DNA from 4 places in the Streptomyces sp. NPDC039609 genome. Region 1 is predicted to be linked to each of the others. Evidence: riboswitches for the same ligand, from Rfam matches in the RefSeq annotation. Region 1 holds a riboswitch; each other region holds the start of a gene.
What was found. Region 1 has a riboswitch for cyclic di-AMP ahead of ACZ561_RS38810 (transglycosylase family protein). Riboswitches for the same ligand answer to the same signal wherever they lie in the genome.

Region 1 (7,139 bases):
TGAACTCCTGGATGTCCACGTTGGAGTCGGCGTGCGAGCCGCCGTTCAGGATGTTCATCATCGGAACGGGCAGCAGGTGCGCGTTCGGGCCGCCCAGGTAGCGGAAGAGCGGGAGGTCGGAGGCCTCGGACGCGGCGTGCGCGACGGCGAGGGAGACGCCGAGGATGGCGTTGGCGCCGAGCGAGGCCTTGTTGTCCGTGGCGTCCAGGTCGAACATGGCCTGGTCGATCAGGCGCTGCTCGGTGGCGTCGTAGCCGACGAGCTCCGGGCCGATCTGCTCGATCACGGCGAGGACGGCCTTCTCGACGCCCTTGCCCTGGTAGCGGTTCTTGTCTCCGTCACGGAGCTCAATGGCCTCGAACGCACCGGTGGAGGCACCGGACGGAACAGCAGCACGACCGGTGCTGCCGTCGTCGAGGCCGACCTCGACCTCGACCGTGGGGTTGCCTCGGGAGTCCAGGATTTCCCGGGCTACGACGACGTCGATGGACGGCACGAGCATCTCCTTCTGGGATGTGACGCTAGATGTGACGCTTGCTGTGCAGGGTCGCTTTGGCCTTGCGCCAAGAGCCTAACCGGCTCCGGGGCTCCGGCCCGCCCGGCGCCCGCCCCCTGGGACGAAAAAGGACCCGAGGGCAGGTATCTCGGGTCAAAACACCCCAGACCTACTCACCGGTAACGCGGGGAGAGGGCTACGGGAACCCCGCATCCGGGAACTCCGGCGCACGCGGAGCCGGGGAACGCGGAACCCCGGCCCGGCACACACGGGGGAGGGTGCGCCGGGCCGGGGTGGTCACCGCGGGAGGGTCGGAGGGGCCGCGTGAGCCGCCGGACTCACGCGAACCGCCGGGCTCACTTCAGGTGAAGCTGCTGGCCCGGGTGGATCAGGTCGGCGTCCTCGACGACGTCCTTGTTCAGCTCGAAGAGCTTCTCCCAGCCGCCCTCGACCTTCTGGGCGGCGGCGATCTTGCTCAGGGTGTCGCCGGCGACGACCTTGTACTCGCCGTCACCCTTCGCGACCTTCTTGCCGGTGGGGGTGGTGACGGTCTTCGCCTCGGCCTTCGGGGCGGTCCGCTGCTCGCTGCGGGTCGTCGGCTGCTCGGCCTTGCGCTCGGGGGCGGCCGGGGCGGCCTGGGCAGGCGCGCTCTCGGCGGCGCCGCCGGTGTACGCGGCGCTGGAGAGGCCCACGCCACAGCTCGGCCAGGCACCCTTGCCCTGGCCGGCCAGGACCTTCTCGGCGATCTGGATCTGCTGCGACTTCGAGGCCTGGTCGGCGGTGGCGGCGAACGCGGTGCCGCCGTAGGCGGCCCAGGTGGAGGCGGAGAACTGCAGGCCGCCGTAGTAGCCGTTGCCGGTGTTGATGGCCCAGTTGCCACCGGACTCGCACTGGGCGACGACGTCCCACTCGGAGGCGGTCGCGGCCGAGGCGGACCCGGCGGTCATGAGCGGCGCGGCGACGGCGACACCGGCGATGCCGGCGAGGGCGACGGCGCGGGTGGCCTTGGAGGCACGACGGTGTTTGCCCTTGGCGGAAAACAGCATGGGGAATCTCCTCACCGACGCCTGCGAGGTGAGCTGTCGGGTTCGGGCCATGTGAGTTGCCCGGCCGCGCGACCTGGCGCGCGGCTTCACCCCGAGCCGCATCCTCGGCCGTCTGTCTCAACGGCCGGGGGCGGCACTTACCTTGGGTCCCCCGCTCCTGCCTTCGGCGCATGACGCGACGACTGTTCCCATCGGCCGACGGCAGGATTCGGCGTATCGGTCGACGGGGCCCGCGGTGGCGAGCGGTGCTGACCGTAGACACAGACCTCTCCGAAGTTCAAAGAGGCCCATTGGGGAAATATCGCCCGTACCCACTTCGGGACGAAGGGTGTTTACGCAGGTGAGAGGTGACGGAAGCAAACTTTGCGGACGCGATATGCCAGTTGAGGCAAAGAGACCCATGTCTCAGTTGCACAGAACCGGACATACGACCCCGAACTACCCCTTCGACGGGAGGAGATCGATCGTCAGGTCGAGGCTCTGGCCAGGGACGATGAGGTCGGGATCGGCACCCACCGTCGAGCGGTTGGCGTCATAGAGGGCGCCCCAGCCGCCCGGCAGTTCGTTCTCCCGCGCAATGTCGGTCAGATTGTCGCCCGGCTTGACGGTGTATTCGCCCGAGTTGCCCTTGGTGTCCGTAACGCCCGTGGAGTCCTTGGGATCCTTGACATCCTCGACGCCCGCTACGTCCGCACTGTCCGACTCCTCCCCATTCCCGCCCGGGGTCGCCTCACCTGTCGGCTCATCAGCCGGAGCGTCCGTCGGTGCGGCATGTCGACCGTTTTCGCCGCTCTTGCCCGGATTGACCGTCTCCTCCGGGGCCGCGTCACCGCGGTGCTTACCGGTGCCCGGAGTCGCCGGTGCGGAGGGCGTGACGGAGGTCTCGGGAATGGCGGTCGGGCCCGACGTCGAGGGCTCGGTGGTCCCGGGGGCGGCGGTCTCGGGGGCGGTGGCCCCGGGGGTGGCCGGAAGGCCCGCCGTCCGGTTCGACTCCTCGACGGGGCCCGTGGGCTCCTCCGGAGTGACCGCAGGCCCCGGGTCGACGCCGGGCGCGGCGCCGTCGTTCGTCAGTCCGGCGATCGGGGCGCAGGTGGCCCACTGCGTGGAGCCGGCGGCGAGCGCCTTGTCCGCCACCGCGATCTGCTGGGCACGGCTCGCGAGGTCCGCACTGGTCGCGTACGACAGACCGCCGTACGTCTCCCAGGTCTCCTGCGTGAACTGCAGTCCGCCATAGAGGCCGTTGCCGAAGTGTGCGCTCCACAGGCCGCCCGTCTCGCACTCGGCCACCCGGTCCCAGGTGGCGGCGTCGGCGGCCGAGGCGGAGCCCGCGGCGAGCAGCGGCATCGCCAGCGCGGATCCGGTCACGCCTGCGGCGACGACTATGGCGGGGGCCTGGCGGGGTCTGCGGTGTCGTCCGTTCCCGGAGCGCATGCGGAGAGCCTTTCGCGTGACTGCTGAGATGACGGTGAACGTAGCGGCATTCGAACGTCAGTAACAAGTCGATGCAGCGGAGATCACGTAAAAGTCACAGTCTTGACGGATCGTCAGTCACCCAAAGGGGAGAACTCGACCGGAAGCGTGCGCAATCCCCGCATGATGAGCCCTCCGCGCCACCGCAGATCGGCCGGATCCGCGGCAAGTCGCAGGTCTGGCAGGCGAGTCAGCAAGGTCGAGAGCGCGATCTGCCCTTCGAGCCGGGCGAGCGGTGCGCCGATGCAGTAGTGGATGCCGTGCCCGTAGCCGAGGTGCTGGTTGTCGCGCCGGGACAGATCGAGCGTGTCCGGCTCGTCGAAGCGCGCCGGGTCGCGGTCGGCGGCGGCCAGCACGACGAGGACCGGGTCGCCCGCCGGGATCTCCTGCCCGCCGATGGTCAGCGGCTCCATGGCGTACCGCCAGGTCGCCAGCTCCACCGGCCCGTCAAAGCGCAGCAGCTCCTCGACACCGGTCTCCAGGAGTCCCCGCTCCCCCGCCGCGAGCGAGGCCTGGAGCCGCTCGCGCTCGCCCGGGTTGCGCAGCAGGGCGTACACCCCGTTGCCGACCAGGTTGACCGTGGTCTCGAACCCCGCGAAGAGAAGGATGAAGGCCATGGCGGCGGCCTCGTTCTCGGTGAGGTGCTCGCCATGGTCGGACGCCTTGATGAGCCCCGAGATCAGATCGTCGCCCGGGTCGAGCCGCTTGCGGTGGATCAGCTCCGCCAGATAGCCACGCATCTTCTTGACCGACCGCGCCACCCCGCCGCGCGGCCCTCCGCCGTGCCGGATCATCATCCCGGCCCAGTCCCGGAAGTCGTCCTGGTCCTCGCGCGGAACGCCGAGCAGGTCGCAGATCGCGTAGATGGGCAGCGGGAACGCGAACTCGTGGATGAGGTCCGCCTCGCCCTTCGCCGCGAACGAGTCGATCAGCCGGTCCGTCAGCTCCTGCACCCGCGGTGCGAACTCGGCGACCCGGCGCGGCGTGAACGCCTTCGAGACCAGTCGGCGCAGCCGGGTGTGGTCGGGCGGGTCGATGTTGAGCAGATGCGTCATCAGCTCGGCCTTGCGCTCCCCCGGGATCCCCGTCTTCCCCTTGGCGTGCGCGGGCTCGTCGTGGTGCGCCGGGTTCTTCGACAGACGCTGGTCGGCGAGGGCCTGCCGGGCGTCCGCGTACCGCGTCACCAGCCAGGCCTCGACCCCGCTGGGCAGCTTCGCCCGATGGACGGGAGCGTGCTCGCGCAGCCAGGCGTAGGCAGGGTACGGATCGGTCGCGAACTCCCAGGTGAAGAGCTCGGGGGCGGGGGGTTCGGCGGGGGGCGTGCTCACCCTGAGACGGTACAAGGTCGCCACTACCCCGGCCCGCCGGAGGCCGGGGGCCCGTGGTCGGCAGCGGAGGCCGGGAGCTGGGGCCCGTGGTCGGCGGCGGAGGCCCGGGGAGCCGGGGGCCCGTGGTCGGTGGCGGGGGTCCGGGGAGCCGGCGGGCCCGTGGTCGGCGGCGGAGGCCCGGGGAGCCGGGGGCCCGTGGTCGGCGGCGGAGGCCCGGGGAGCCGGGGGCCCGTGGTCGGTGGCGGGGGTCCGGGGAGCCGGCGGGCCCGTGGTCCCGTGCGGGTGCGCGAGAACCGGCGGCCGGGGCGACCGTCACGTGTCCTTGCGTCCACGGTCGAGATCCGCCGGGCACCCCCTAGATTCTCCGGAGTGGATGCCCAGTTGCTCAGGAGCACGTTCGCCGTCGTCGAGAGACGGGCCGAACACGCCGTCGCGTTCTTCTACTCCCATCTCTTCTGGAACAACCCGGGCGTCCGCGAGCTCTTCCCCGAGGACATGCGCCCGCAGCGCGACCGGCTCTTCGCCGCGCTCACCCATGTGGTGACCCATCTGGAGGACCCCGCGCTTCCGCGCTACCTCGCCCATCTGGGCCGCGACCACCGCAAGTTCCTGGCGACGCCCGCCCTCTACGCCGCCGTCGGGGCCAGCGTGACCGCCGCGTTCGCGCACACCGCCGGGGCCGCCTGGACCGTCGAGGCCGAGAAGGCGTGGACCGAGGCGTACGGGTACGTCGCCGACCTGATGATGCGGGGCGCAGAGGCGGCGGCGGAGGACGGGGAGCCGGCCTGGTGGGACGCCGTCGTGGCGCGCCACGAGCGGCTCGGCGAGGACCTGGCGGTGCTGACGCTGCGCCCGCGCCGGCCCTTCACGTATCTGCCCGGGCAGTACGCGGGCGTCAGCTCGCTGCGGGTCCCCCGGGTGTGGCGGACGTACTCCCTGGCCAACGCGGCCCGGGCGGACGGCACCGTGGATCTGCACATCAGCCGGATCCCGGGCGGCGCGATGAGCACCGCGCTCGTCGACGAGGTGCGCGAGGGCGAGCCGCTGCGGCTGAGCGCGCCCGGCGGCGCGCTGATCTCACGGACGGCGCCGGACACGCCCCGGACCTACATCGCGGCAGGCACCGGCTGGGCGCCGGTCAAAGCGCTCCTCGAGGAGGTGGCCGGGGGTCCCGAGGGGACCGAGGCCCGGCTCTTCCTGGTCGCCCGGGCCAAGGAGTATCTGTACGGGCGGGAGGACGTCGCGCGCCTGAAGGAGCGGATACCCGGGCTGAACGTCACGTACATAGCCTCCGCGCCTGACCACCCGCGCGACCAGGCGACCGAGCGGCTGATCCACGCGCTGTACGCCTGCGGCAACTGGCCTTCCCACGACGTGTACCTCGCGGGCCCGCCCGGCTTCCTCGCCGAGACCCTGCCCGTCCTGGAGCACCTCGGCGCGGCCCGGCTCCACCACGACCACCTGCCGGCCGCGGGTCTCCGCCCCCGCCCGGCCTCCACCGCCGAGTGGCTCATCGAGCCCCCGGAACCCTTCTGGCACAACCCCGAGGCCCGCGCTCCCCGCCGGCCCTGAGGCTCAGACGGTCGGGACGCCCTCCGCCGCGCGGATCGTGTCGCGGTAGGCGCGGGCCGCGGCCCGCAGAGCCGCCTCCGGGTCGACGCCGGAGGCCTCCGCGCGGGCGGCCAGGGCGAGCAGCTCGTAGCCGATGCCCTCGCCCGTCGGCAGGGCCACGTCCAGGCCGGCCGTGCGTACCCGGCCCGCCAGCTTCGCGGCGAGCGCGAGTCCGGGCTGCCCCAGCGGCACCCCGTCGGTCACCGACGCGCGCTGCTTCTCGATCGCCTTCGTGCGCAGCCAGTGCGCCTTGACCTCCTCCGGCGTCTCGGCCGTCGCGTCGCCGAAGACGTGCGGGTGCCGGTGGATCAGCTTCTCCACGATCGTCCCGGCCACGTCGTCGACGGAGAACGGCTCCTCCTCGTGGTCCTCGGCGATCCGGGCGTGGAAGACGACCTGGAGGAGGACGTCCCCGAGCTCCTCGCGCAGCTCGTCGCGGTCGCCGTCCTCGATCGCCTCGACGAGTTCGTACGCCTCCTCGATGCCGTACTTGGTGAGCCCCTTGTGCGTCTGCTGCGAGGACCACGGGCATTCGCGGCGGATGCGGTCCATGACCTGCACGAGGTCGAGGAGGCGGGCGCCGGGCAGGTCGTACGAGCCGGGCAGGAGCTCCAGGTCGGGCATGGTGACGCGGCCGGAGCCGGCCAGCCGGGCGAGCCCGTCGGTCAGGGCCTGGTCGCCCTCGCCGGAGGGCAGGACCACGACGGTCCGTCCCCCGGCGCAGGCGTCGACGAGCTCCTGCGCGGCGGGGCGGGCGTGCTCGACGGCGACACCCGCCTCGCGGAGGTACGGCAGCTGCGGGTGGTGCTCGTCGCCGCACAACACCCGGTCTGCGCCGTGCAGCGCCTGCCACGCGGGCCAGGACAGCAGTCCGGGCGCCACGCGGTGGCTGGCGGTGAGCAGAACGATACGGCCGGGCTCGACGGGTGCTTCAGCGTTCACCCTTCGACCTTACGTGGGGCGGGCACCCTCTAGGCGCCCGCTTCCACGGCCGCCTGGTCCTGGGTGATCGGGCGCACCCAGGACGGGGTGTACGTGCCCAGCTGGATCTTCTTGTCGTCCCAGGCACCGAAGCGCGGGTTCACGTCGATGTCGAGCGCCTTCGACGCGGCCGTGAAGACCTCGGTGAGCTTCTGCTGGCCCTCGGGGGTGTTCGCGATGCCGAGCTTCGCGGCGATCTTGTTCATG
Region 2 (7,139 bases), on a different contig from region 1:
CACTGGCGGTACGGAGCGGGTGAGCTGCGCCGGTCGCTGTCGAAGCGGGCCTTCACGGAGGCGGTGCGCAGGCTGCTGCCGGTGGTGGAGGAAACGGATCTGCGGCGGGCGCCGGCGGGGGTACGGGCGCAGGCGGTGCTGCGGGACGGCACGCTGCTGGACGACTTCCTGATCCGTGAGGCCCCCCGGACGATCCACGTGCTGAACGCCCCGAGCCCGGCGGCGACGGCGTCGCTCCCGATCGGCCGGGAGATCGCCACGAGGGCGCTGTCCTTTCTGTAGTCCTCGCCACAGCGGAGTGGGGTGAGCGCGCCCGTAGAATTGGGGGCATTGTGTCTGAGTCTCAAGAAACCGCCACCCGCCCCGTCGCCGAGCCCGTCGTCGCCCGCCGGGGCAGTCGGATGTTCGCCGCCGGAGAAGGGCCCCTGCCCGATCCCGCCGGTTCGCACCACGAGCGGCGCATCCGCAGCTTCCAGCCCCGCCGCAGCCGCGTCACCGCGGGGCAGGCCGAGGCGATGCTCAAGCGGTGGCCCGACTGGGGTCTCGACATCGACGGCAAGCGGATCCTCGATCTGAAGGAGATGTTCGGCGACCTCCCCGTCGTCCTGGAGATCGGCTTCGGCATGGGCGAGGCCACGGCCGAGATGGCCGCCGCCGACCCCGGCACCGGCATCCTCGCCGTGGACGTCCACACCCCCGGTCAGGGCAACCTCCTCGGTCTCGCCGACCGCAACGGGCTCGAGAACGTCCGCGTCGCCAACGGCGACGCGATCATCCTGCTGCGAGAGATGCTCGGCCCCGATGCCCTCGACGGCTGCCGCGTCTACTTCCCGGATCCCTGGCCCAAGAAGCGCCACCACAAGCGGCGCCTGATCCAGCCCGAGTTCCTGACGCTGCTCGCGACACGGATGAAGTCCGGCGCCGTCCTGCACTGCGCCACCGACTGGGAGGAGTACGCCGAGCAGATGCTCGAGGTCCTCTCCGCCCACCCCGACTTCGAGAACACGCAGGCCGACGGCGGCTACGCACCCCGCCCCGCCTTCCGTCCCCTCACCCGCTTCGAGGGGCAGGGCCTCGACAAGGGCCACCTCGTGCACGACCTGCTCTTCGCCAGGAAGTAGGACGTCGAGGGCGGAACTCCCTCGCGGGGTGTCAGTCGCTGTCGTTAGGGTCGATCACGTGTCGAACCACGTGCCCGTCCCTGCCCGGGACACCGAGGAGCCCGACTTCACGGCTGTCCCGGACCGCGCCCAGTGGCGCTACCGGCCCCGCCGCGCGTTCTGGCGCAGCAAGGTGGTCCGGGCGGTCGCCGTGGTCACGCTGCTCACGCTCTGCGCGCTGGTGATCCTCGCGATCGTGCGGGACCAGACCGGCACCGAGGGGTTCCTCGTCGGCCTCGGCCTGGCCGTCCTGCCCGTCCCTCTGCTGGTCGCCGCATTCCGCTGGCTCGACCGCGTCGAACCCGGCCCGTGGCGGAACCTGATCTTCGCGTTCTGCTGGGGCGCCTTCGCCGCCGCGCTCGTCTCGATCATCGCCAACTCCTTCGCGGTCCGCTGGATAGCCACCGCCACGGCCGACCCCGCGTCCGCCGACACCCTCGGCGCCACGGTCGTGGCACCGGTGGTCGAGGAGAGCGCCAAGGCCGCCGCCGTACTGCTGATCTTCCTGCTGCGCCGCCGCGAGTTCACCGGTCTCGTCGACGGCGTCGTGATCGCCGGCCTCACCGCGAGCGGCTTCGCCTTCACCGAGAACATCCTCTATCTCGGCCGGGCCTTCGGCGAGGACCAGGAGATCGGCACGACCGGCATCGGCTCGATGACCGCCGGCACCTTCTTCGCACGGATCGTGATGTCGCCGTTCGCGCATCCGCTCTTCACCGTGCTCACCGGCCTCGGCTTCGGCTTCGCCGCCCTCGCCACCCGGCGCCAGCGCGTGCGGCGCGTCCTGCTTCCGGTGGCCGGTCTCGTCCTCTCGATGGGCGTGCACGCCCTGTGGAACGGCTCGGCGACCATCCTCGGACCGTGGGGCTTCATCGTCGTGTACGGCATCTTCATGGTGCCCGCGTTCGGTCTGCTGACCTGGCTGGCGATATGGAGCAGGCAGCGGGAGCTGCGCACGATATCCGGGCAGCTCCCGGCGTACGCCGCGGCCGGCTGGCTCTCCCCCGCCGAGCCGCTCGCGCTCTCCTCGATGCGGGCCCGTTCCCTCGCCCGCGACTTCGCCCGCCGCACGTACGGCCCGGCGGCCGCCGTCGCGGTCGGGGAGTACGAGGCGTTCGCGACGACCCTCGCCTTCCTGCGCCACCGCGCCCAGCGCGGCGCGGGCGCTCCGGACTTCCTCGCCCGCGAGCAGGAGCTGCTCCACCACCTCTGGCAGCGCAAGGCGGTCGCATCCCCCGCCCTGACCTATGCCGCGCGGGCGACGGGCCAGGTCTGGGCGCCGCCCCAGTACCTCGACTACGGCGGCTACAACCCGTACCGGAGCTAGTTCGCGGGGCGCCTCCGGGTCGGTCAGCCGCAGGTCGAGCGTGGCCGGACGCCGACGGCACCGCGGGGGTGACGCGGTGTTCCGGCACGCCCGACGTCGGGGGGCCGCCGAAGGCGCGGGGGGTGCCGCAGGACCGCCGGAGTCGCGGGGGGGGCCGCCAGGACCGCCGAAGTCGCGGCGGGTGCCGCAGGACCGCCGGAGTCGCGGGGCGCGCAACGAGGGACGCGCCCCCACGCGAGCGTGGGGGCGCGTCGAAGACTCGACGGCCTCAGCGGCCTCGGATTCCCGGCCGGATCAGACCGACAGGCCCTTGTCCCGCAGCCAGGCCGCCGGGTCGATTCCGTCGCCGCCCGCGGTGTGGACCTCCAGGTGCAGGTGCGGGCCGGTCACGTTGCCGGTCGCGCCGACGCGGCCGATCGTGTCGCCCGTACCCACCGACTGGCCCACGCTCACCGTCATCGAGGACAGGTGCGCGTACCAGACCTCCGAGCCGTCCTCCAGCTCCAGGACGATCCGGTAGCCGTACGAGCCGGACCAGCCCGCCGACTTGATGGTGCCGCCGTGGACCGCCTTGACCGGCGTGCCGGTGGGCGCCGCGAAGTCGAGGCCCGTGTGGTAGCCGGAGGACCACATGGAGCCGGACTGGCCGTAGGTGGAGGTGAGGGTGTACGAGGACGTGGGCAGGGAGTAGCTGGCGGCGAGCTTGGCCAGCCGCTCCGCCTCGGCCTTGGCCGCTGCCTCCGCCTCCGCCTTCTTCTTCGCCTCGGCGGCGGCCTTCTCTGCCGCGGAAGCCTTCGCCGCCGCCTCGGCCGCTGCCTTCTCCGCCGCCTGCTTCTCCGCCTCGGCCTTCTCGGCCGCGTCGGCGGAGGCCTGCTGCTGCTCGGCCTGCTGGAGGATGCGGGCGCGCAGCGCCTCGCCGGCGTCGGCGGTGGACTCGGACGCGGAACCGCCGTCGGTCTTCTCGGCGCTGTCGGCCGAGAGGGTGAGGGAGGCGGTGAGCGGCTGCGGGTTGTTCGTCCCGGAACCCGTACCGTCGGCGCCGTCCTCGTCGGAGATGAGTTCGCCGACGCCCGGCAGTTCGGAGGCGTCCGGGAGGTTCAGGTCCGGGAGCGATATGGAGACCGGGGGCTTGTCCTTGGCGGTGGCCATGCCACCAGCGCCGACGGCCGCGATGACACCGACGCCGAGGACGGTGGAGGAGCGGGCGAAGGCGGAGCGCTGCTTCACGACCCGGTGGCGGCCACCGGAGCGGGCCTGCTGGCGAAGGGAGTCCTCGGTGGGGTTCCACTCCCCCCACGTCGTGGCGTCGTCCGTACCGGCGGCGCCCGGCGCACCGAACGCTTGGAACCCGTCGAAGGTGTCTTCGGGGGCAGGGGTGTTGGACGCCACGGAGGCGTACTCCTTTCCTTCCTTCTCGCCTACCGGGTTAGCTGACGGGTTCGGAGCAGGAAGGTCTCCTACGGGCGGTGTCGCACGGATGCGACGGTGCCCGATTCACCCCAAGTGGTGGTTCCCCGGTTCCTTTTCAGGATTCGGCGCGTGCGCACGGTGCCGTCTCTTGCGACGGCTGGGACGACCGCGCTGCGTTATCGAACGTTAATAGACAGGAGGGCCGGATTCCAAGCTGTTCCGAGTGATCATTCAAGGGATTGAGTCAGTACAGCCCGATTTGACCCCGCTTCAGTTGACCCCCGCCTGCAGGAGTTGAAACTGACAGTGTGTCAGTTGTTATCTCAGCGGTACCTCTCCACTACGGATGGTCACGGCACCACCGGCATCGTCCGCCGCCGCTCCGGCTGCCCCGTCGTCGGACGGCTCACGGCGAGCAGCGCCATGTCGTCCGTGGAGCCGCCGCCCGTGTAGCGGCGGACGTCGTCGACGAGCGCGTCCAGCAGCTCCTCGGGACCCGGGAAGATCCGGCCGGCGAGCCGCTCGGCCGGATCGTAGAAGGTGCCCTTGGCGTCGCGCGCCTCGGACAGGCCGTCGGTGTAGAAGAGCAGCGTCGCGCCGGGCGGGTACGGGCTCTCGTCCGCCCTGTCTGGCCAGGCGGCCAACTCGCCCATGCCGAGCGGCAGCGCCGGCTCGCTCGGCGCCAGCAGCTCCAGGCCCCCGTCCGCGTGCAGCAGCAGCGGCTCGGGGTGACCGCGGTTCACCACCCGTACGTGCCCGTCCACGCGCGGGATCTCGGCCAGGACGGCCGTGGTGAACCCCTCGAAGGCGTCGAGACTGGAGCGCCGCGTGCCCTCCCGGGCCAGCGCCCGCTCCAGCCGCTGCGCGACGCCCTCGAGGGTCGCCTCCTGCTCGGCAGCCTCCCGGAAGGCCCCGATCACGATGGCGACCGCCTCGACCGCGTCCAGCCCCTTGCCCCGTACGTCACCGACCACGAGCCGCACCCCGTACGGAGTGTCCTGGACGGCGAACAGATCGCCGCCGATGAACGCGTCCGCCTGCGCGGCCTCGTAACGAGCCGCCACCTGAAGGCCGCCGATCCGCTCGGCCGGCGTCGGCAGGACCGCCTTCTGGGCGGTCGCCGCGATCACCCGGGCCGAGGCGAGCCGCTCGCCGCTGCGCAGGACGACCCGGTTGATGAGCAGGGCGAGGGCGACGACGGTGGCGACGGTGAATGTCTCGGTGAGGGAGGGAACTTCGGAGGCCGTGTGGTTGTAGAGGTGCAGACCGATGCCGGCGAGGATCGCGGCGATGCCGGTGAGCAGGGTCGTCAGCATCGAGAAGAACGGAGCCGCGATGAGCGGAGCGGCCGAGAACATCGGGGCCGCCGTGTACGAGGGCGGGGTGGAGAGGTCGAAGACGACACCACCGAGGATGACGAGCGGGGGCAGGGCTCGGATGAACCGCCGGGCCTGCTCGGCTCGCGGCCGCGGACGCCCGTTCACGTCGCCGCCCGCGCCTCGCTGCCCCTGCCCCACCTGTGCTCTCCTGCCCGGTCCGTACACGGCGACGGACGGTACCGCGCCCACCCCAGGGTGGCGGGAGCCGCGCCGCGCGGCGACCCCCGCTCGGCCGAGTGGGTGACACCTCCTCAGCCGCTCACCCCTACGCCCCCGCCCTTCACCTCCGCGCGCCCCCGACCCCTACCCCCGAGCGTCCGGGACCCCGTCCGCGCTCAGCCGTCCGCCGCGCCCCAGGACCCCCACCGCGCCCGCGCACGCCAAGCCGACCCCGCACAGCACCAGCCACGGCGTCGCCGACCACCCGGTCACATCGAGCAGCGCGCCCGTCCCCAGGTTCCCGAGCGTGATCCCGATCCCGCAGACGGTGTTGTAGAGCCCGTAGTGCGTGGCCACCCACCGCCCGCCCGAGAGCGCGACGACCGTGTCCATCTCGTACGGGTACAGCACCGCGTTCGCGACCGCCAGGGCCGCCGCGCACAGCAGCAACCCCCCGAGGCCCGGCACGGCCACGGGCGGCAGGAAGGCCGCGCCCATCAGCACAAGGCCGAGGACCAGACACCGCTCACGGCTCAGCCGGCGCGCGCACCAGGCCGTGATCCGCAGCTGGCCGGCCAGCGCGACGAGCGCGGAGACGACGAAGAGCGCGGTCGTCGCCGCCGTGCCGTCCGCCGCGAGCGGCAGCGCCAGGTAGACCTGGAAGGACAGGACGTACGAGCCGGTCATCGCCAGCGAGAAGAGCCAGAAGGTGCGGTTGGTCAGCACCGTACGGAACTGGCCCCGCTCCTCGACCGCCTCCGCCGGCTTCCCCCGTACCGGAAGGTGCCGCAGCTGTACCAGCGTCAGTACGGCGAACAGCACCGCCGCCACCACGCATGTCAGCCGGAACGACACCCCCGTCAGCGCCACCCCCACCAGCGGCCCGAGCAGGATCCCCGCCTGGTAGTACGTGTTGAACAGCGCGAACGCCTCCACGCGTCGCTCCCCCGCCTCCGCCGCGAGATACGCCCGCACGGCCGGATTGAACAGCGCTCCCGCCAGGCCCGTCGCCACCGAGGCGGCGACCAGCACCGGCAGCGACTGGGCGAACGCGAGCGCCCCGAATCCCGCCGTCCGCAGCGCGCAGCCCGCGACGATCAGCGGCTTGAAGCCGAGCCGGTCGGCGAGCGCCCCGCCGACCAGGAACATGCCCTGCTGGGAGAGGTTCCGTACGCCGAGGACGAGCCCGACGGCCCAGGCCGCCATCCCGAGACCGCCGGCGAGATGAGCGGCGAGGTACGGCATCAACATGTAGAAGCCGAGGTTGATGGTCAGCTGGTTGAGAAAGAGCAGCCGTACCGCGGGCTCGAACGTACGGCTCTGACGCCAGATCCCGCCCTTGGCGGGGGCCGAGGCCTCGGTGCTCATCGGACCCGCTCCAGGACCCGGCGGGTCCAGCCGTCGACCCGGGCATCACCCTCGTACGCCGCCGGCTCCTCGCGCGTCGGGGCGTCGAGCAGCCCGTGCGCCGCGCAGAACTCGTCGCTGAAGACCGTGTCGAAGTAGCGCTGGGGCCCGTCGGGGAAGACGGCCGCGATCCGTGTCCCGCGCGGGCGGGTGCGGGCCAGCCATCCGGCGACGAGCGCCACCGCGCCCACGCTCCAGCCGCCGGTGGCGAACTGACGCGACGCCAGACGCCTGGCCGCCCGGACCGCGTCGGCCGGACCGACCCAGTGGATCTCGTCGAAGGCAGCGTGGTCGACG
Region 3 (7,139 bases), on a different contig from region 1:
ACCGGGTCTGGGACGTCGGCATCGCCGAGCAGCACGCCGTCGTCTCGGCCGCGGGCCTCGCGGCCGGCGGCCTCCACCCGGTCGTCGCCGTCTACGCGACCTTCCTCAACCGTGCCTTCGACCAGCTGCTCATGGACGTGGCCCTGCACAAATGCGGAGTCACCTTCGTCCTCGACCGGGCCGGCGTCACCGGCACGGACGGCGCCTCCCACAACGGCATGTGGGACCTGTCGCTCCTCCAGGTCGTGCCGGGACTGCGGATCGCCGCGCCGCGCGACGCCGAGCAGCTGCGGGCCCAGCTGCGCGAGGCCGTCGAGGTCGACGACGCCCCGACCGTGCTGCGGTTCCCCAAGGAGACCGTGGGCGCTCCGGTGCCGGCCGTGGGACGGATCGGCGCCATGGACGTCCTGCTCGCCCCCCGACCGGACCCCGTCCCGCAGCCGGAGCTCGTTGCCCGGCCGGGCAACGCCGTCCGGCCGGACCTCGGCTCGGAGCCGGATCCCGCCGCGCAGCCGGACGCGGAGGTGCTGCTGGTCGCCGTCGGCGTGATGGCGGAGGTCTGCCTCCACGCCGCCGAGCTGCTGGCCGCACGCGGCATCCGGTGCACCGTCGTCGACCCGCGCTGGGTCAAACCGGTCGACGAGGCCCTCGCCCCGCTCGCCGAGCGGCACCGCCTGGTCGCGGTCGTCGAGGACAACAGCCGCACGGGCGGCGTCGGGGCGGCGGTCGGCCAGGCCCTGCGCGACGCGGGCGTCGACGTACCACTGCGGACCTACGGAATCCCCGAGCAGTTCCTCGCGCACGCGAAGCGCGGAGAGGTGCTCGCGGATCTCGGTCTCACCCCGGTGGAGATCGCCGGAGACATCAGCGCGGCACTGACCCGGAAGAAGGGGCGATGACCAAGGAGTTCGACCTCGCGGCGCTGCTCACCGAACGCGGCGCCGAGCGCTACGAGCTGCACACCCGGTACCTCAACCACCAGCTTCCGCGGATGCTGCACACCATCGGCTTCGACAAGGTCTACGTGCGGGCCGAGGGCGCCCACTTCTGGGACGCCGACGGCGGCGACCACCTCGACATGCTGGCCGGCTTCGGCGTCATGGGCCTCGGCCGGCACCACCCCGTCGTCCGCCGGGCTCTCCACGACGTCCTGGACGCCTCCCTCGCCGACCTCACCCGCTTCGACTGCCAGCCCCTGCCCGGGCTGCTCGCCGAGAAGCTGCTTGCCCACAGTCCGCACCTCGACCGGGTCTTCTTCGGCAACAGCGGCACGGAGGCGGTGGAGACCGCGCTGAAGTTCGCCCGGTACGCCACCGGGAAGCCGAGGGTCCTGTACTGCTCCCACGCCTTCCACGGCCTGACCACCGGTTCCCTCTCGGTCAACGGAGAGGACGGCTTCCGGGACGGCTTCGCCCCGCTGTTGCCCGACACCGCGATCGAGCTGGGGGACCTGGAGGCCCTGGAGCGGGAGCTGCGCAAGGGGGACGTGGCCGCGTTCGTCGTCGAGCCCATCCAGGGCAAGGGGGTGCACGAGGCGCCGCCCGGCTTCCTGCGCGCCGCCCAGGAGCTGCTGCACGCGCGTGGCGCGCTGCTGATCGTCGACGAGGTGCAGACGGGGCTCGGCAGGACCGGGGACTTCTACGCGTACCAGCACGAGGAAGGTGTCGAACCGGACCTCGTCTGCGTCGCCAAGGCGCTCTCCGGCGGCTATGTGCCGGTCGGCGCGACGCTCGGCAAGGACTGGATCTTCAAGAAGGTCTACTCGTCCATGGACCGGGTCCTCGTCCACTCGGCCAGCTTCGGTTCGAACGCCCAGGCCATGGCCGCCGGGCTCGCCGTGCTCTCGGTCATGGAGAACGAGGGGACGGTGGCGCATGCGCGCCGGGTGGGCGAGCTGCTGTCCTCGCGCCTCAAGGAGCTCGTCCCGCGCTACGAGCTGCTGAAGGAGATCCGCGGACGCGGGCTGATGATCGGGATCGAGTTCGGGCGGCCGTCCTCGCTCGGGCTGCGCAGCCGGTGGACGATGCTGCAGGCGGCCCGCAAGGGGCTCTTCGCCCAGATGGTCGTCGTCCCGCTGCTCCAGCGGCACCGGATCCTCACCCAGGTCTCGGGAGACCATCTGGAGGTGATCAAACTGATCCCGCCGCTGATCATCGACGAGGAGGACGTGGACCGCTTCGTGACCGCCTTCACGGCCGTGATGGACGACGCCCATGGGGGCGGCGGACTGATGTGGGACTTCGGGAAGACGCTGGTCAAGCAGGCGGTGGCACAGCGCTGATCTTCGGTCTCGGGAGACTTTTGCCTCCGAGGCAAGAAAGTTGCCTCAGAGGAAAGATCCTGGCGGAATGGGGGCATGGAGCACCTCCCCGGGGAGCGGTCCCCGGACCCCGCCGCACCCGATGTCCTGCCGGACGTCGCGCCCCAGCTGCGCGCCCTGCGCCGACGCCGAGGGCTGACCCTGGAGGCCGCCGCCCAGCGGGCCGGTCTCTCCCCGGCCCATCTCTCCCGGCTGGAGACCGGCCGCCGGCAGCCCTCGCTGCCCATGCTGCTCGCCCTCGCCCGCATCTACGGTACGACGGTCGCCGAGCTCCTGGGTGAGGTTCCGCCCGAGCGTGATCCGGTCGTCAGGGCGGGCCGGTCCGAGCCCGTCGAGGCCGACGGCTGGATCTACCGCCAGGCCGGTGGCCCCGGCCGCGCGATGCAGGCGCTCCGGGTCCACGTGCCGTACGCCACCCGGACCGACATCGTGCGCGTCCACCCCGGGGAGGAGTGGCTCCACGTCCTCGAAGGGCAGGTGCGCCTCGCACTCGGCGACACCGTGCACGTACTCGACCCGGGGGACAGCGCGCACTTCGACTCGCTCACCCCGCACCGCATCGGCGCCGCCGGCCGCGGCGGGGCCGAGCTGCTCTTCGTCCACACGCTGATGCAGAGCCCCGCCGCCGAGCTGTGCCTCGGCGACGGAACTCCGCATCCGCGCTGAGCCCTTCGGAAGGGGCCGATATGTCCGACAAGTCCGTACCCGTCACCGGCGAAGAGCGCGACGGGGGCAAGTTCCCCAAGGGTCTGGTGCTCCGGCTCTTCGCCTATCTGGTGGCCGGGCACCTCTTCGCCGGGTTCCTCTACCTGCTGTTCATGCTCGGCGGGCAGAACCAGTAGAGGACGGGGTCACGCCTCGACGACGAGCCGCTCGCGCAGCCGCTCCCGCGTCTCGGGGGCGAGCTCGAGGCCGTCCGTGAGGTAGCTCTCGACCGTGCCCCAGGTCTGCTCGATCGTCTCGAACGCTGCCCGCAGGTACTCGACGCGCGCGTCGAAGAGCGGGCTGAGCAGCTCCATCACCTCGGGCGACATGGCGTCCGCGGCGGTGGAGCTGCGGCGCACCTTGTACCGGCGGTGCGGGTCGTTCGACTTCACGTAGTCGGCCTCGATCGCCTCGCGCTCGACACCCACCGCGAGCAGCGAGATGGCGATCGACAGGCCCGCGCGGTCCTTGCCGGCCGCGCAGTGCATCAGCGCCGGAACGCTGTCCTCGGCCATCGCGTGCAGGATGCGGCTGTGCTCCGCGATCCGCTCGACAATCATCTTCCGGTACGAATCGGACATTCGGGCGGCTGCCTTGCCGTCACCCAGGATGGCGCGGAGCTGCTCCAGCTCGCCCGTGCTGACCAGCTTCCAGAACTCCTTGCCGTCGGCCGGGTCATTGAGCGGTATGTTCACATTTCGTACACCCGGAAGTTCGACGTCCGGGCCCTCGACCTTCCGGTCCGCCTGGTTGCGGAAGTCGAAGATCGTGTGCAGCCCGAGGGTGGAGAGGAAGGCCGCGTCCTCCTCGGTGGCGTGCGCGAGGTGGCCGCTGCGGAAGAGTCGTCCGAATCGCACCGATCCGCCGCGCATGGTCGGCAGGCCGCCCACGTCCCGGAAGTTGCGCACCCCGGTGAGCTCGGGTTCGGTCGACGGGACCTGCGGCAGCTGCTGCGTCACGAGTGCTCCTGAAGGTTGACTGATCGAGATCGGTTCCAGGGGCAATCATCCCGGGTGGGGGCGGCTCCGCATACCCCCGGGGTATGGGAATGGGTGTTCTGTCCGAATTGGGCCCTTAGGTATAACGCGCCCTGGTAATAGGGGAGATGGGTTCCGGTGCGTGAGCAGCGTCATAAAAGTGACGGACCGTGCCTGATCGTTCCGGACAATCTCCCTGCCGGAAAAGGGAATCGGCGCTCCGCCCTCCACGGAGGGTGACCGGAATTCGGCCTGAATATCCCGGCCCTGAATGCGGGAGAAAAACGGTGGCTTGTTCGCGCCGACTCCGCTCGTCTACGGTCACCGTCAATCCGGTCGGACCGCCGAATCCTGCCACCGCCCGGAATCCGCACCCATCCACGTACGGCAGGAGCGGGGGACCCAGGTAAGTACGCCGAACCGGATCGATCCGGACGGCTTGGGGTTAAGTCGCGTGAGAACGCGGCCGGACATCTCCAGTCCGAACCCGACAGCTCACCTCGCAGGCGACGGAGAGGAATTCGCCATGCCCGCAAAGGGTAAGCACCGCCGTCCCAAGGTCAACCCGATCACGCGCGGATTCGTCGCCGCCGGCACCGGTGGCGCCGTCGTCGCCCTGCCGCTCCTCGGTGCGACCGGAGCCCACGCCGCCGACAAGGGCGCCCCGACCGTGACGCCCGAGCAGGCCGTCGCCGCCGTCGCCGCCGCTCCCGCGAAGGCCCCCGCCGCCGACAAGACCGCCAAGCCGAAGACGTACTCCGTCGTCCGCGGCGACTACCTGTCGAAGATCGCCTCCGAGCACCACCTGGCGGGCGGCTGGAAGAAGCTCTACGAGGACAACCGCCAGGTCGTGGGCGGGAACCCCTCGCTGATCCTTCCCGGCATGAAGCTCACCCTCGGCGCCAAGTCGACGGCGACCCCGCCCGCGCCCAAGGCCGCCCCGAAGACCGCCCCGAAGGCCGCACCCAAGGCGGAGAAGTCCTCCACCGGTTCGGCCGAGCGCAGCTCGCGCAGCGCCGACCGCGGCACGGTCGAGTCCACCCAGGCCTCGACCTCCACCCCGGCGCCGTCCGCTCCCGCCAAGGCCGCTTCCTCCGGCTGGGTCGCCCCGGTCAGCGGCGGCGTCTCCACCCCGTACCGCGCCTCCGGTGCCATGTGGTCCTCCGGCTACCACACCGGTGTCGACTTCATCGCCTCCTCCGGCACCTCGGTCAAGGCCGTCGGTGCGGGCACCGTCTACTCCGCGGGCAACAGCGGCTCGTACGGCAACGAGGTCGTCATCCAGCACGCCGACGGCACGTTCTCGCAGTACGCCCACCTCTCCTCGCTGGGCGTCTCCGCCGGCCAGACCGTCACGGGCGGCCAGGAGATCGGTCTCTCCGGTTCGACCGGCAACTCCACCGGTCCGCACCTGCACTTCGAGATCCGCACCGGACCGAGCTACGGCTCGGACATCGACCCGCTGGCGTACCTGCGCTCGCACGGCGTCAGCATCTGACGTACACCCGGCACCCGAAGGGGCCCGGCACCTGTGTGCCGGGCCCCTTCGCGTTCCCCCGTATTCCGGCTTGGCGGAATCTTGACCGGTGGCGTATCTCACCCGGCGTCAACCCCTCCTTACGGTCGCGTAGGTCACACCCATAAGGGAAAGATGAGCTCCCGTGGCAGACGATTCGAGATCAAGAGACATGGACGTATTCGGGTCGTACGCGGCGATCGGTGACAGCTTCACCGAGGGCGTCGGAGACCCCGGGCCAGATGGGAAGTACGTCGGCTGGGCGGACCGCTTCGCGGTGCTGCTCGCCGACCAGCTGCCGGAGCACGACGCATTCCGTTACGCCAACCTGGCCGTACGCGGCCGCCTCCTCGACCAGATCGTGGAGGAGCAGGTCCCCAGGGCGAAGGAGCTCGCCCCCGACCTCGTGACCTTCTGCGCGGGGGGCAACGACATCATCCGCCCGGGTACCGACCCGGACGATGTCGCGGAGCGCTTCGAGCGCGCCGTCGCGGATCTGACCTCGGCCGTGGGCACGGTCATGGTGACGACCGGCTTCGACACCCGCGACGTACCCGTGCTGCGCCATCTGCGCGGCAAGATCGCCACCTACACGGCTCATGTCCGGGCCGTCGCCGACCGCTACGACTGCCCGGTCCTGGACCTGTGGTCGCTCAAGTCGGTGCAGGACAGGCGGGCTTGGGACGACGACCGGCTGCACCTCTCGCCCGAGGGTCACACCCGGGTCGCGCTGCGCGCCGCCCAGGTCCTCGGCATGGAGGTGCCGGCGGACCCGGACCAGGCGTGGCCGCCGCTGCCGCCGCGGAACACCCTGGACGTGCGCCGCGACGACATCAACTGGGCCAGGGAGTACCTCGTGCCGTGGATCGGCAGGCGGCTGCGGGGTGAGAGCTCGGGGGACCACGTGGAGGCCAAGCGCCCGGACCTCATGCCCCTCTGAGCGTGGCGGGGATCCGTTCCAGGACGCCTCCGGCGAACACGTCGTACAGCGGCAGCGTCTCCAGATGGACGTAGCCGATGTGGCAGTCGCAGACGGCGAGGGGGCAGGCGCGGGGCCGCAGGGCGGCGCGGTACGAACCGTCGTACAGGTTGCCGAGCTCGGCCTTCACGAAGTGGCAGCGTCGCACCGTCCCGTCACCGTCCACCGAGATCACCGACTCGCCGGTCCGGCAGGGGAGACCGGCCGAGGGGTGCGGACGGCGGCTGTACGGGAAGAGGGGGTCGAGGGCGGTCCAGCCATCGGCCTCCTCTTCGGTGTAGGTGTGCCCCTCGGCGGCGTTCACCCAGAGGTACACCTCGGGCGGGAGATCGTCCCGGAGCCGCCGAGCGTGCTCCCGGTGCTCCGGCAGGCCGACGATCCCGACGCTGAAACGCGTGCCCCGGGCGGCCAGTTCGCGGCACTTGGCGAGAAAGCGGTCGTACGGTGTCTGCCCCGGGTGGTAGGTGCACCAGAGCGCGAGGGTCTCGGGGTCGGCCTCGGCCAGCCAGTCGGTGCGGCAGCTCAGATTCGTCTGGATCGCCACCCGCTCGATGTGGGGGAGGCGCGACAGCTCGGTGAGCGTGCGCCGGTACCAGGACCTGACCAGGCCCTCGCCCCACGGGGTGAAGAGAATCCTCAGCC
Region 4 (7,139 bases), on a different contig from region 1:
GGCCCGGCGAGGACTCGTCGAGCGTGGTCAGACAGACCACCGTCTCGTCGTCCTCCAGCGTGAGGAACTCCGCCAGCGGCGCCCCGCCCGCCAGGTTCGGCGCGGCGGCCGTGTTCGGCAGCTGCGGCAGGTCGATCACCGCGATCCGCAGCAGCCGTCCGGCGGAGGTCACCGCGCCGACGTCGCCGCGCTGCGTCGCCGGAACCACGGAGACGATCACGTCGTGCTTGGCACGCTTGCCCTCCGCGGCGGCCGGGATCTCCTCCGTCGCCGTACGGGCCAGGAGGCCCGTCGAGGACAGCAGGACCCGGCAGGGGTCGTCCGCGACCTCGAGGGAAGCGGCGGCGACCGGCGCGCCCGCCGACTCCAGCAGGACCGTACGCCGGTCGGTGCCGAACTTCTTCGCCACCGCGGCCAGTTCGGCCGAGACCAGCTTGCGCAGCTCGTTGTCGGAATCCAGGATTCCGGTCAGCTCGTCGATCTCGCCGTTGAGCCGGTCGCGCTCGGTCTCCAGCTCGATCCGGTCGAACTTGGTGAGCCGGCGCAGGGGGGTGTCCAGGATGTACTGCGTCTGGACCTCGCTCAGCGAGAAGCGCTCGATCAGGCGCTCCTTGGCCTGCGCCGAGTTCTCGCTGGAGCGGATGAGGCGGATGACCTCGTCGATGTCGAGCAGCGCGACGAGCAGACCCTCGACCAGGTGCAGCCGGTCGCGCTTCTTGCTGCGGCGGAACTCGGAGCGGCGGCGCACCACGTCGAAGCGGTGGTCGAGATAGACCTCGAGGAGCTCCTTGAGGCCAAGCGTGAGCGGCTGGCCGTCGACCAGCGCCACGTTGTTGATGCCGAAGGACTCCTCCATCGGCGTCAGCTTGTAGAGCTGCTCCAGGACCGCCTCCGGCACGAAGCCGTTCTTGACCTCGATGACCAGGCGCAGACCGTGGGCACGGTCCGTGAGGTCCTTGACGTCAGCGATGCCCTGCAGCTTCTTGGAGCCGACCAGATCCTTGATCTTGGAGATGACCTTCTCCGGGCCGACCGTGAAGGGCAGCTCGGTGACGACGATGCCCTTGCGGCGGGCCGTCACGGTCTCCACCGTCGTCGTGGCGCGGATCTTGAACGTGCCTCGGCCGTTCTCGTACGCGTCCTTGATGCCGGACAGGCCGACGATCCGGCCGCCCGTGGGGAGGTCGGGGCCGGGCACGAAGCGCATCAGCGCCTCGAGGTCCGCGTTCGGGTGCCGGATCAGGTGCCGGGCGGCCGCGATGACCTCGCCCAGGTTGTGCGGCGGCATGTTCGTCGCCATGCCGACGGCGATTCCGGACGCGCCGTTGACCAGCAGGTTCGGGTAGGCCGCGGGGAGCGCGACGGGCTCCCGCTCCTGGCCGTCGTAGTTCGGCGAGAAGTCGACGGTGTCCTCGTCGATCGACTCGGTCATCATCAGCGCCGCGGCGGCCATCTTCGACTCGGTGTACCGCATGGCGGCCGGCGGGTCGTCGTTGCCCAGGGAGCCGAAGTTGCCGTGGCCGTCGACGAGGGGGAGCCGCATGGAGAAGGGCTGCGCCATGCGGACCATCGCGTCGTAGATCGACGCGTCGCCGTGGGGGTGCAGCTTGCCCATGACCTCGCCGACGACGCGCGCGCACTTCACATAGCCGCGGTCGGGGCGCAGGCCCATCTCGTTCATCTGGTAGACGATGCGGCGCTGCACCGGCTTCATGCCGTCCCGGGCGTCGGGCAGCGCGCGGGAGTAGATCACCGAGTACGCGTACTCGAGGAAGGAGCCCTGCATCTCGTCGACGACGTCGATGTCGAGGATCCTCTCCTCGAACGCGTCTTCCGGCGGCGGTGTCTTCGTGCTGCGGCGGGCCATCGCGGCTGCGGCTCCTTCACCAACAAGGTTGATCTGACGCGGACCATTGTGGACCGTCCCACCGACAACGCCGACCGCGACCCGGGTACGGCCCGCCGTCAGCCGTCCGCGACGCCCCTGCGACCCGGAAGAGGGACGCCTCGAACCTGCGGGAACTTCGCCAGGTGTCAGTGCGCTTGCATAGGGTGGCAGGACTTTTCCATATCGCGATCGAAGGGACGTACATGCCCATGGGTCACACGGCCACGGCAGAGGCCGGCTCCGGCGGCCTGACAGCGACCGAGCACCGGCTGGCCAACGGCCTGCGGGTGGTGCTCTCCGAGGACCACCTGACCCCGGTCGCCGCGGTCTGCCTCTGGTACGACGTCGGCTCGCGCCACGAGGTCGCGGGCCGTACCGGCCTCGCCCACCTCTTCGAGCACCTGATGTTCCAGGGCTCGAAGCAGGTCCACGGCAACGGCCACTTCGAGCTGGTGCAGGGCGCGGGCGGCTCGCTCAACGGCACGACGAGCTTCGAGCGCACCAACTACTTCGAGACCATGCCCACCCACCAGCTGGAGCTGGCGCTCTGGCTGGAGGCGGACCGCATGGGCTCGCTGCTCGCGGCCCTGGACGACGAGTCCATGGAGAACCAGCGGGACGTCGTCAAGAACGAGCGCCGCCAGCGGTACGACAACGTGCCCTACGGCACGGCCTTCGAGAAGCTCACCGCCCTCGCGTACCCCGAGGGCCACCCGTACCACCACACGCCGATCGGCTCCATGGCCGACCTGGACGCGGCCACCCTCGAGGACGCGCGGTCCTTCTTCCGCACGTACTACGCGCCGAACAACGCGGTGCTCTCGGTCGTCGGCGACATCGACCCCGCGCAGACCCTGGCCTGGATCGAGAAGTACTTCGGCTCGATCCCGTCCCACGACGGCAAGCTGCCGCCGCGCGACGGCACCCTGCCGGACACCATCGGCGAGCAGCTGCGCGAGGTCGTCGAGGAGGAGGTCCCGGCCCGCGCGCTGATGGCCGCCTACCGGCTCCCGCACGACGGCACGCGCGAGTGCGACGCCGCCGACCTGGCCCTGACCGTCCTCGGTGGCGGCGAGTCCTCGCGGCTCCACAACCGCCTGGTCCGCCGCGACCGCACGGCGGTGGCGGCCGGCTTCGGCCTGCTCCGGCTGGCCGGCGCGCCGTCGCTGGGCTGGCTGGACGTCAAGACGTCCGGCGGTGTCGAGGTGCCCGAGATCGAGACCGCCGTCGACGAGGAGCTGGCCCGGTTCGCCGCCGAGGGCCCGACGCCCGAGGAGATGGAGCGCGCCCAGGCCCAGTTGGAGCGCGAGTGGCTGGACCGGCTCGGCACGGTCGCGGGCCGGGCCGACGAACTGTGCCGCTTCGCGGTCCTGTTCGGCGACCCGCAGCTCGCCCTCACCGCCGTGCACCGGGTCCTGGACGTCACCGCGGAGGAGGTGCAGGCGGTTGCCAAGGCCCGGCTGCGCCCGGACAACCGCGCGGTGCTCGTCTACGAGCCGACCGGTACCGAACAGAGCGACAGCGACGAGGAAGAGGGAGCGGACCAGTGACCGACGCTGCCGCGTCTTTGACGAGCATGACGTTCCACCCGCAGCCGGAGCCGGGCACCGCCAAGCCCTGGGCCTTCCCGGCACCGGACCGCGGAGCGCTGGACAACGGCCTGACGGTGCTGCGCTGCCACCGCCCCGGCCAGCAGGTGGTGGCCGTCGAGATCTTCCTCGACGCCCCGCTGGACGCCGAGCCCGAGGGCCTGGACGGCGTGGCCACGATCATGGCCCGCGCCCTCTCCGAGGGCACGGACAAGCACTCCGCCGAGGAGTTCGCCGCCGAGCTGGAGCGCTGCGGCGCCACGCTCGACGCGCACGCCGACCACCCGGGCGTACGGGTCTCCCTGGAGGTCCCCGTCTCCCGGCTGCCGAAGGCGCTCGGCCTGCTCGCCGAAGCGCTGATCGCGCCGGCCTTCCTCGACACCGAGGTCGAGCGCCTGGTGCGCAACCGGCTCGACGAGATCCCGCACGAGACGGCCAACCCGGCCCGCCGGGCGGCCAAGCAGCTCTCCAAGGAGCTGTTCCCGGCCACGTCGCGCATGTCGCGGCCGCGCCAGGGCACCGAGGAGACGGTGGCGGCGATCGACGCCGCGGCCGTCCGTGCCTTCTTCGAGGCATACATGCGGCCCTCCACGGCCACGGCCGTCGTCGTCGGCGACCTGACCGACGTGGACCTGGACAAGGTCCTCGCCGAGTCGCTGGGCGCGTGGACGGGGAACACGGCCGAGCCGCGCCCCATGCCTCCGATCACGGCCGACGACACCGGCCGGGTGGTCATCGTCGACCGGCCGGGCGCCGTCCAGACCCAGCTGCTCATCGGCCGCGTCGGCGCCGACCGGCACGACCGTGTCTGGCCGGCCCAGGTCCTCGGCACGTACTGCCTCGGTGGCACCCTCACCTCCCGCCTGGACCGCGTCCTGCGCGAGGAGAAGGGCTACACGTACGGCGTCCGTGCCTTCGGCCAGGTGCTGCGGTCCGACGGTGAGGGCCACGGCGCCTCGATGCTCGCCATCAGCGGCTCCGTCGACACCCCCAACACCGGACCGGCACTTGACGACCTGTGGAAGGTGCTGCGCACCCTCGCCGCCGGGGGGCTGACGGACGCCGAGCGCGATGTGGCCGTGCAGAACCTGGTGGGGGTGGCGCCGCTGAAGTACGAGACGGCCGCCTCCGTCGCCGGGACGCTCGCCGACCAGGTCGAGCAGCACCTTCCGGACGATTTCCAGGCGCAGTTGTACGCCCGCCTGGCCGAGACCGGCACGGTGGAGGCGACCGCGGCGGTCGTGAACGCCTTCCCGGTGGACCGTCTTGTCACCGTGCTCGTCGGTGACGCGGCGCAGATCGAGGAGCCGGTGCGTGCCCTCGGCATCGGCGAAGTGACCGTCGTCACCGGCTGATTGAGGCAACCCCGCGCCACTTCGAGGACCCCGTTATCACGGTATGGCGGGGTCCTCCCCTTTGTCCGTATTGAGGGAATGGGTGGGCGTATGCCCTGTGGCATGTCTTACAAACGGGCGTGTCTGTTTGCTGATTGAAAGACAGTCCGCTTAGCGTCGGTCCGGCTGTTCGCCAGTTGCACCCGCCGCGAGCCCGTGGCATCGGACAGTCATCGCCGAGTCCCCGTCAGGCGCGAGCCTGGGGAGCCGGGGACCCACACGAAGTCCCTGGGGTGAATCGGACGCCTTCGCACCCGTGCGGAGGGGCCCGTAGGAGACCTTCCTGCTCCGAACCCGTCAGCTAACCCGGTAGGCGAGAAGGAAGGAAAGGATCAGCCACTACATGGCGTTCACCCGTGCCACCGGGAAGCATCGTGGTCCGAGCCGTCTGGCGCGCCGCAGCGCGGGCATCGCCGGCGTCGCGACCATCGCCACCACCGGCGTCATCGGAACCCTCGCCTCGCCGGCGCTCGCCGCCGACGCGGACGCCCCCTCCTTCGAGGACACCGGCCTGACCCAGATCGTCGCCGCCGACACCCTCGCGGCCACGATCGACGCCCAGGCCGCCGCCCAGGAGCGCGAGGCCGCCGAGGCCGTCGAGCGGGCCAAGGCCGAGGCCCGGGCGAAGGCGGAGGCGAAGCGCAAGGCCGAGGCCCGCGCCAAGGAGATCCGCGAGGCCAAGGAGCGCGCCGCCCGCGAGGCCGAGCGCAAGCGTCTGAACTCCTTCCAGCTCCCCGTCGCCGGTTCGTACGTGACCACCAGCTACCAGGCCGGTGGCGCGCTCTGGTCCTCCGGCAGCCACTCCGGCGTCGACTTCCGGGCCGCCTCCGGCAGCCGGGTCGTCTCCGTCGGCTCCGGCACCGTCGTCGAGGCCGGCTGGGGCGGCGCGTACGGCAACAACATCGTCATCCGGATGAACGACGGCACGTACACCCAGTACGGTCACCTGTCGTCCATCAGTGTCTCGGTCGGCCAGACCGTCACCCCGGGCCAGCGGATAGGCCTCTCGGGCTCGACCGGCAACTCGACCGGCCCGCACCTCCACTTCGAGGCGCGCACCACCGCCGAGTACGGCTCCGACATCAACCCGGTCGCGTATCTGCGCGCCCGCGGCGTGAACGTCTGACGGCCACGGAACAGCGTCAGAAAAGCCCCGGCTCGTCCTGAGCCGGGGCTTTTCGCTGGCCAAAAGATATCCATGTTCCCGGATCGCCTTCGGAAATTCCGTCCCGCTGCAATAGAGTCGCCGACGAACCGGTTTCGCGCGGATCAAGGCGGAGGTCGAAGATGCGCATTCCCGCGCAGTCGGTATGCACGGCGATTCGGGACGACATCGTTTCCGGGGTCCTCCCGTGCGGCAGCCGGCTGACCGAGGAGCAGTTGGCCCGCCGCTACGGGGTCTCCCGCGTCCCCGTCCGCGAGGCGCTGCGCACCCTGGAGTCCGAGGGCTTCGTGATCAGCCGCCGGCACGCGGGCGCCCATGTCGCCGAACCCACCGAGCAGGAGGCGGCGGATCTTCTGGACGTCCGGTCACTGCTCGAGCCGCTGGGTGCCGCCCGCGCCGCGCAGCGCCGCACCGACGCCCATCTCAAGGTGCTGCGGGGCCTGGTCAGGCTGGGGCAGGAGCGGGCCAGGCGCGGCCAGGGTGAAGATCTGCGCTCGCTCGGCAGCTGGTTCCACGAGACGCTGGCACAGGCCTCCGGCAGTCCGGCGCTCACGGCGCTGCTCACCCAGCTGCGGCACAAGATCGCCTGGATGTACGCGGTCGAGCCCGCCGCCCAGCCCGTCGAGGCGTGGGCCGAGCACGGGGCGATCGTCGACGCCGTGGCGCGCGGCGACGCCGAACGGGCCCGCACCCTGACCGCGCTGCACGCCGAGCGCTCGCTGGCGCAGCACCGGTTGAAGCGCCAGGAGCGCGGACGTGTGAGGGCTTCGCAACACGTCGTAAACACCGCGAGCGCCCAGAATTAACACGCGGGCCGTATACAAAGAATAGGAATTCTCGGGGCTTTCTTCGTGCTGCCCGGGATTCCAGAAATTCGGTGGTCGGGTCGGCAGGGAAAACAATGGAGCCGCACTCGCCTTCATTTCGGCGTGTGCGGCTCCATCGGAATTAAGTCAGACGGTCTCGGGGAGCTCGTCGAGGCCCTCGGCAACCAGCTTCGCCAGACGGTCCAGAGCGGCCTCGGCGCCATCGGCGTCCGAAGCGAGCACGATCTCCTCGCCGCCCTGCGCGCCCAGACCGAGCACCGCGAGCATCGACGCGGC

Region 2: it holds a riboswitch for cyclic di-AMP, as region 1 does, so the genes downstream of both, ACZ561_RS33900 (M23 family metallopeptidase) here and ACZ561_RS38810 (transglycosylase family protein) in region 1, are expected to answer to the same signal.
Region 3: it holds a riboswitch for cyclic di-AMP, as region 1 does, so the genes downstream of both, ACZ561_RS13360 (M23 family metallopeptidase) here and ACZ561_RS38810 (transglycosylase family protein) in region 1, are expected to answer to the same signal.
Region 4: it holds a riboswitch for cyclic di-AMP, as region 1 does, so the genes downstream of both, ACZ561_RS25530 (M23 family metallopeptidase) here and ACZ561_RS38810 (transglycosylase family protein) in region 1, are expected to answer to the same signal.

The regions. Positions count from the first base shown of each region.
Region 1 is NZ_JBVIUJ010000022.1:61,902-69,040, forward strand. It holds gene eno (phosphopyruvate hydratase) at 1-502, opposite strand, end outside; gene ACZ561_RS38810 (transglycosylase family protein) at 853-1,542, opposite strand; cyclic di-AMP (ydaO/yuaA leader) riboswitch at 1,546-1,721, opposite strand; gene ACZ561_RS38815 (transglycosylase family protein) at 1,981-2,973, opposite strand; gene ACZ561_RS38820 (cytochrome P450 family protein) at 3,087-4,340, opposite strand; gene ACZ561_RS38825 (globin domain-containing protein) at 4,710-5,912, shown strand; gene ACZ561_RS38830 (nucleoside triphosphate pyrophosphohydrolase) at 5,916-6,893, opposite strand; gene ACZ561_RS38835 (SurA N-terminal domain-containing protein) at 6,923-7,139, opposite strand, start outside.
Region 2 is NZ_JBVIUJ010000015.1:14,822-21,960, forward strand. It holds gene lhgO (L-2-hydroxyglutarate oxidase) at 1-282, shown strand, start outside; gene trmB (tRNA (guanosine(46)-N7)-methyltransferase TrmB) at 402-1,121, shown strand; gene ACZ561_RS33895 (PrsW family intramembrane metalloprotease) at 1,180-2,487, shown strand; gene ACZ561_RS33900 (M23 family metallopeptidase) at 2,782-3,876, opposite strand; cyclic di-AMP (ydaO/yuaA leader) riboswitch at 3,888-4,035, opposite strand; gene ACZ561_RS33905 (PP2C family protein-serine/threonine phosphatase) at 4,248-5,414, opposite strand; gene ACZ561_RS33910 (MFS transporter) at 5,580-6,803, opposite strand; gene ACZ561_RS33915 (PLP-dependent cysteine synthase family protein) at 6,800-7,139, opposite strand, start outside.
Region 3 is NZ_JBVIUJ010000004.1:247,838-254,976, forward strand. It holds gene dxs (1-deoxy-D-xylulose-5-phosphate synthase) at 1-899, shown strand, start outside; gene ACZ561_RS13340 (aspartate aminotransferase family protein) at 896-2,281, shown strand; gene ACZ561_RS13345 (XRE family transcriptional regulator) at 2,357-2,986, shown strand; gene ACZ561_RS13350 (DUF6126 family protein) at 3,007-3,162, shown strand; gene ACZ561_RS13355 (tyrosine-protein phosphatase) at 3,172-3,984, opposite strand; cyclic di-AMP (ydaO/yuaA leader) riboswitch at 4,351-4,526, shown strand; gene ACZ561_RS13360 (M23 family metallopeptidase) at 4,529-5,500, shown strand; gene ACZ561_RS13365 (SGNH/GDSL hydrolase family protein) at 5,664-6,458, shown strand; gene ACZ561_RS13370 (STM4011 family radical SAM protein) at 6,445-7,139, opposite strand, start outside.
Region 4 is NZ_JBVIUJ010000008.1:375,363-382,501, reverse strand. It holds gene ACZ561_RS25545 (DNA gyrase/topoisomerase IV subunit A) at 1-1,867, opposite strand, end outside; gene ACZ561_RS25540 (M16 family metallopeptidase) at 2,092-3,438, shown strand; gene ACZ561_RS25535 (M16 family metallopeptidase) at 3,465-4,832, shown strand; cyclic di-AMP (ydaO/yuaA leader) riboswitch at 5,036-5,201, shown strand; gene ACZ561_RS25530 (M23 family metallopeptidase) at 5,215-5,997, shown strand; gene ACZ561_RS25525 (GntR family transcriptional regulator) at 6,159-6,842, shown strand; gene ACZ561_RS25520 (HPr family phosphocarrier protein) at 6,990-7,139, opposite strand, start outside.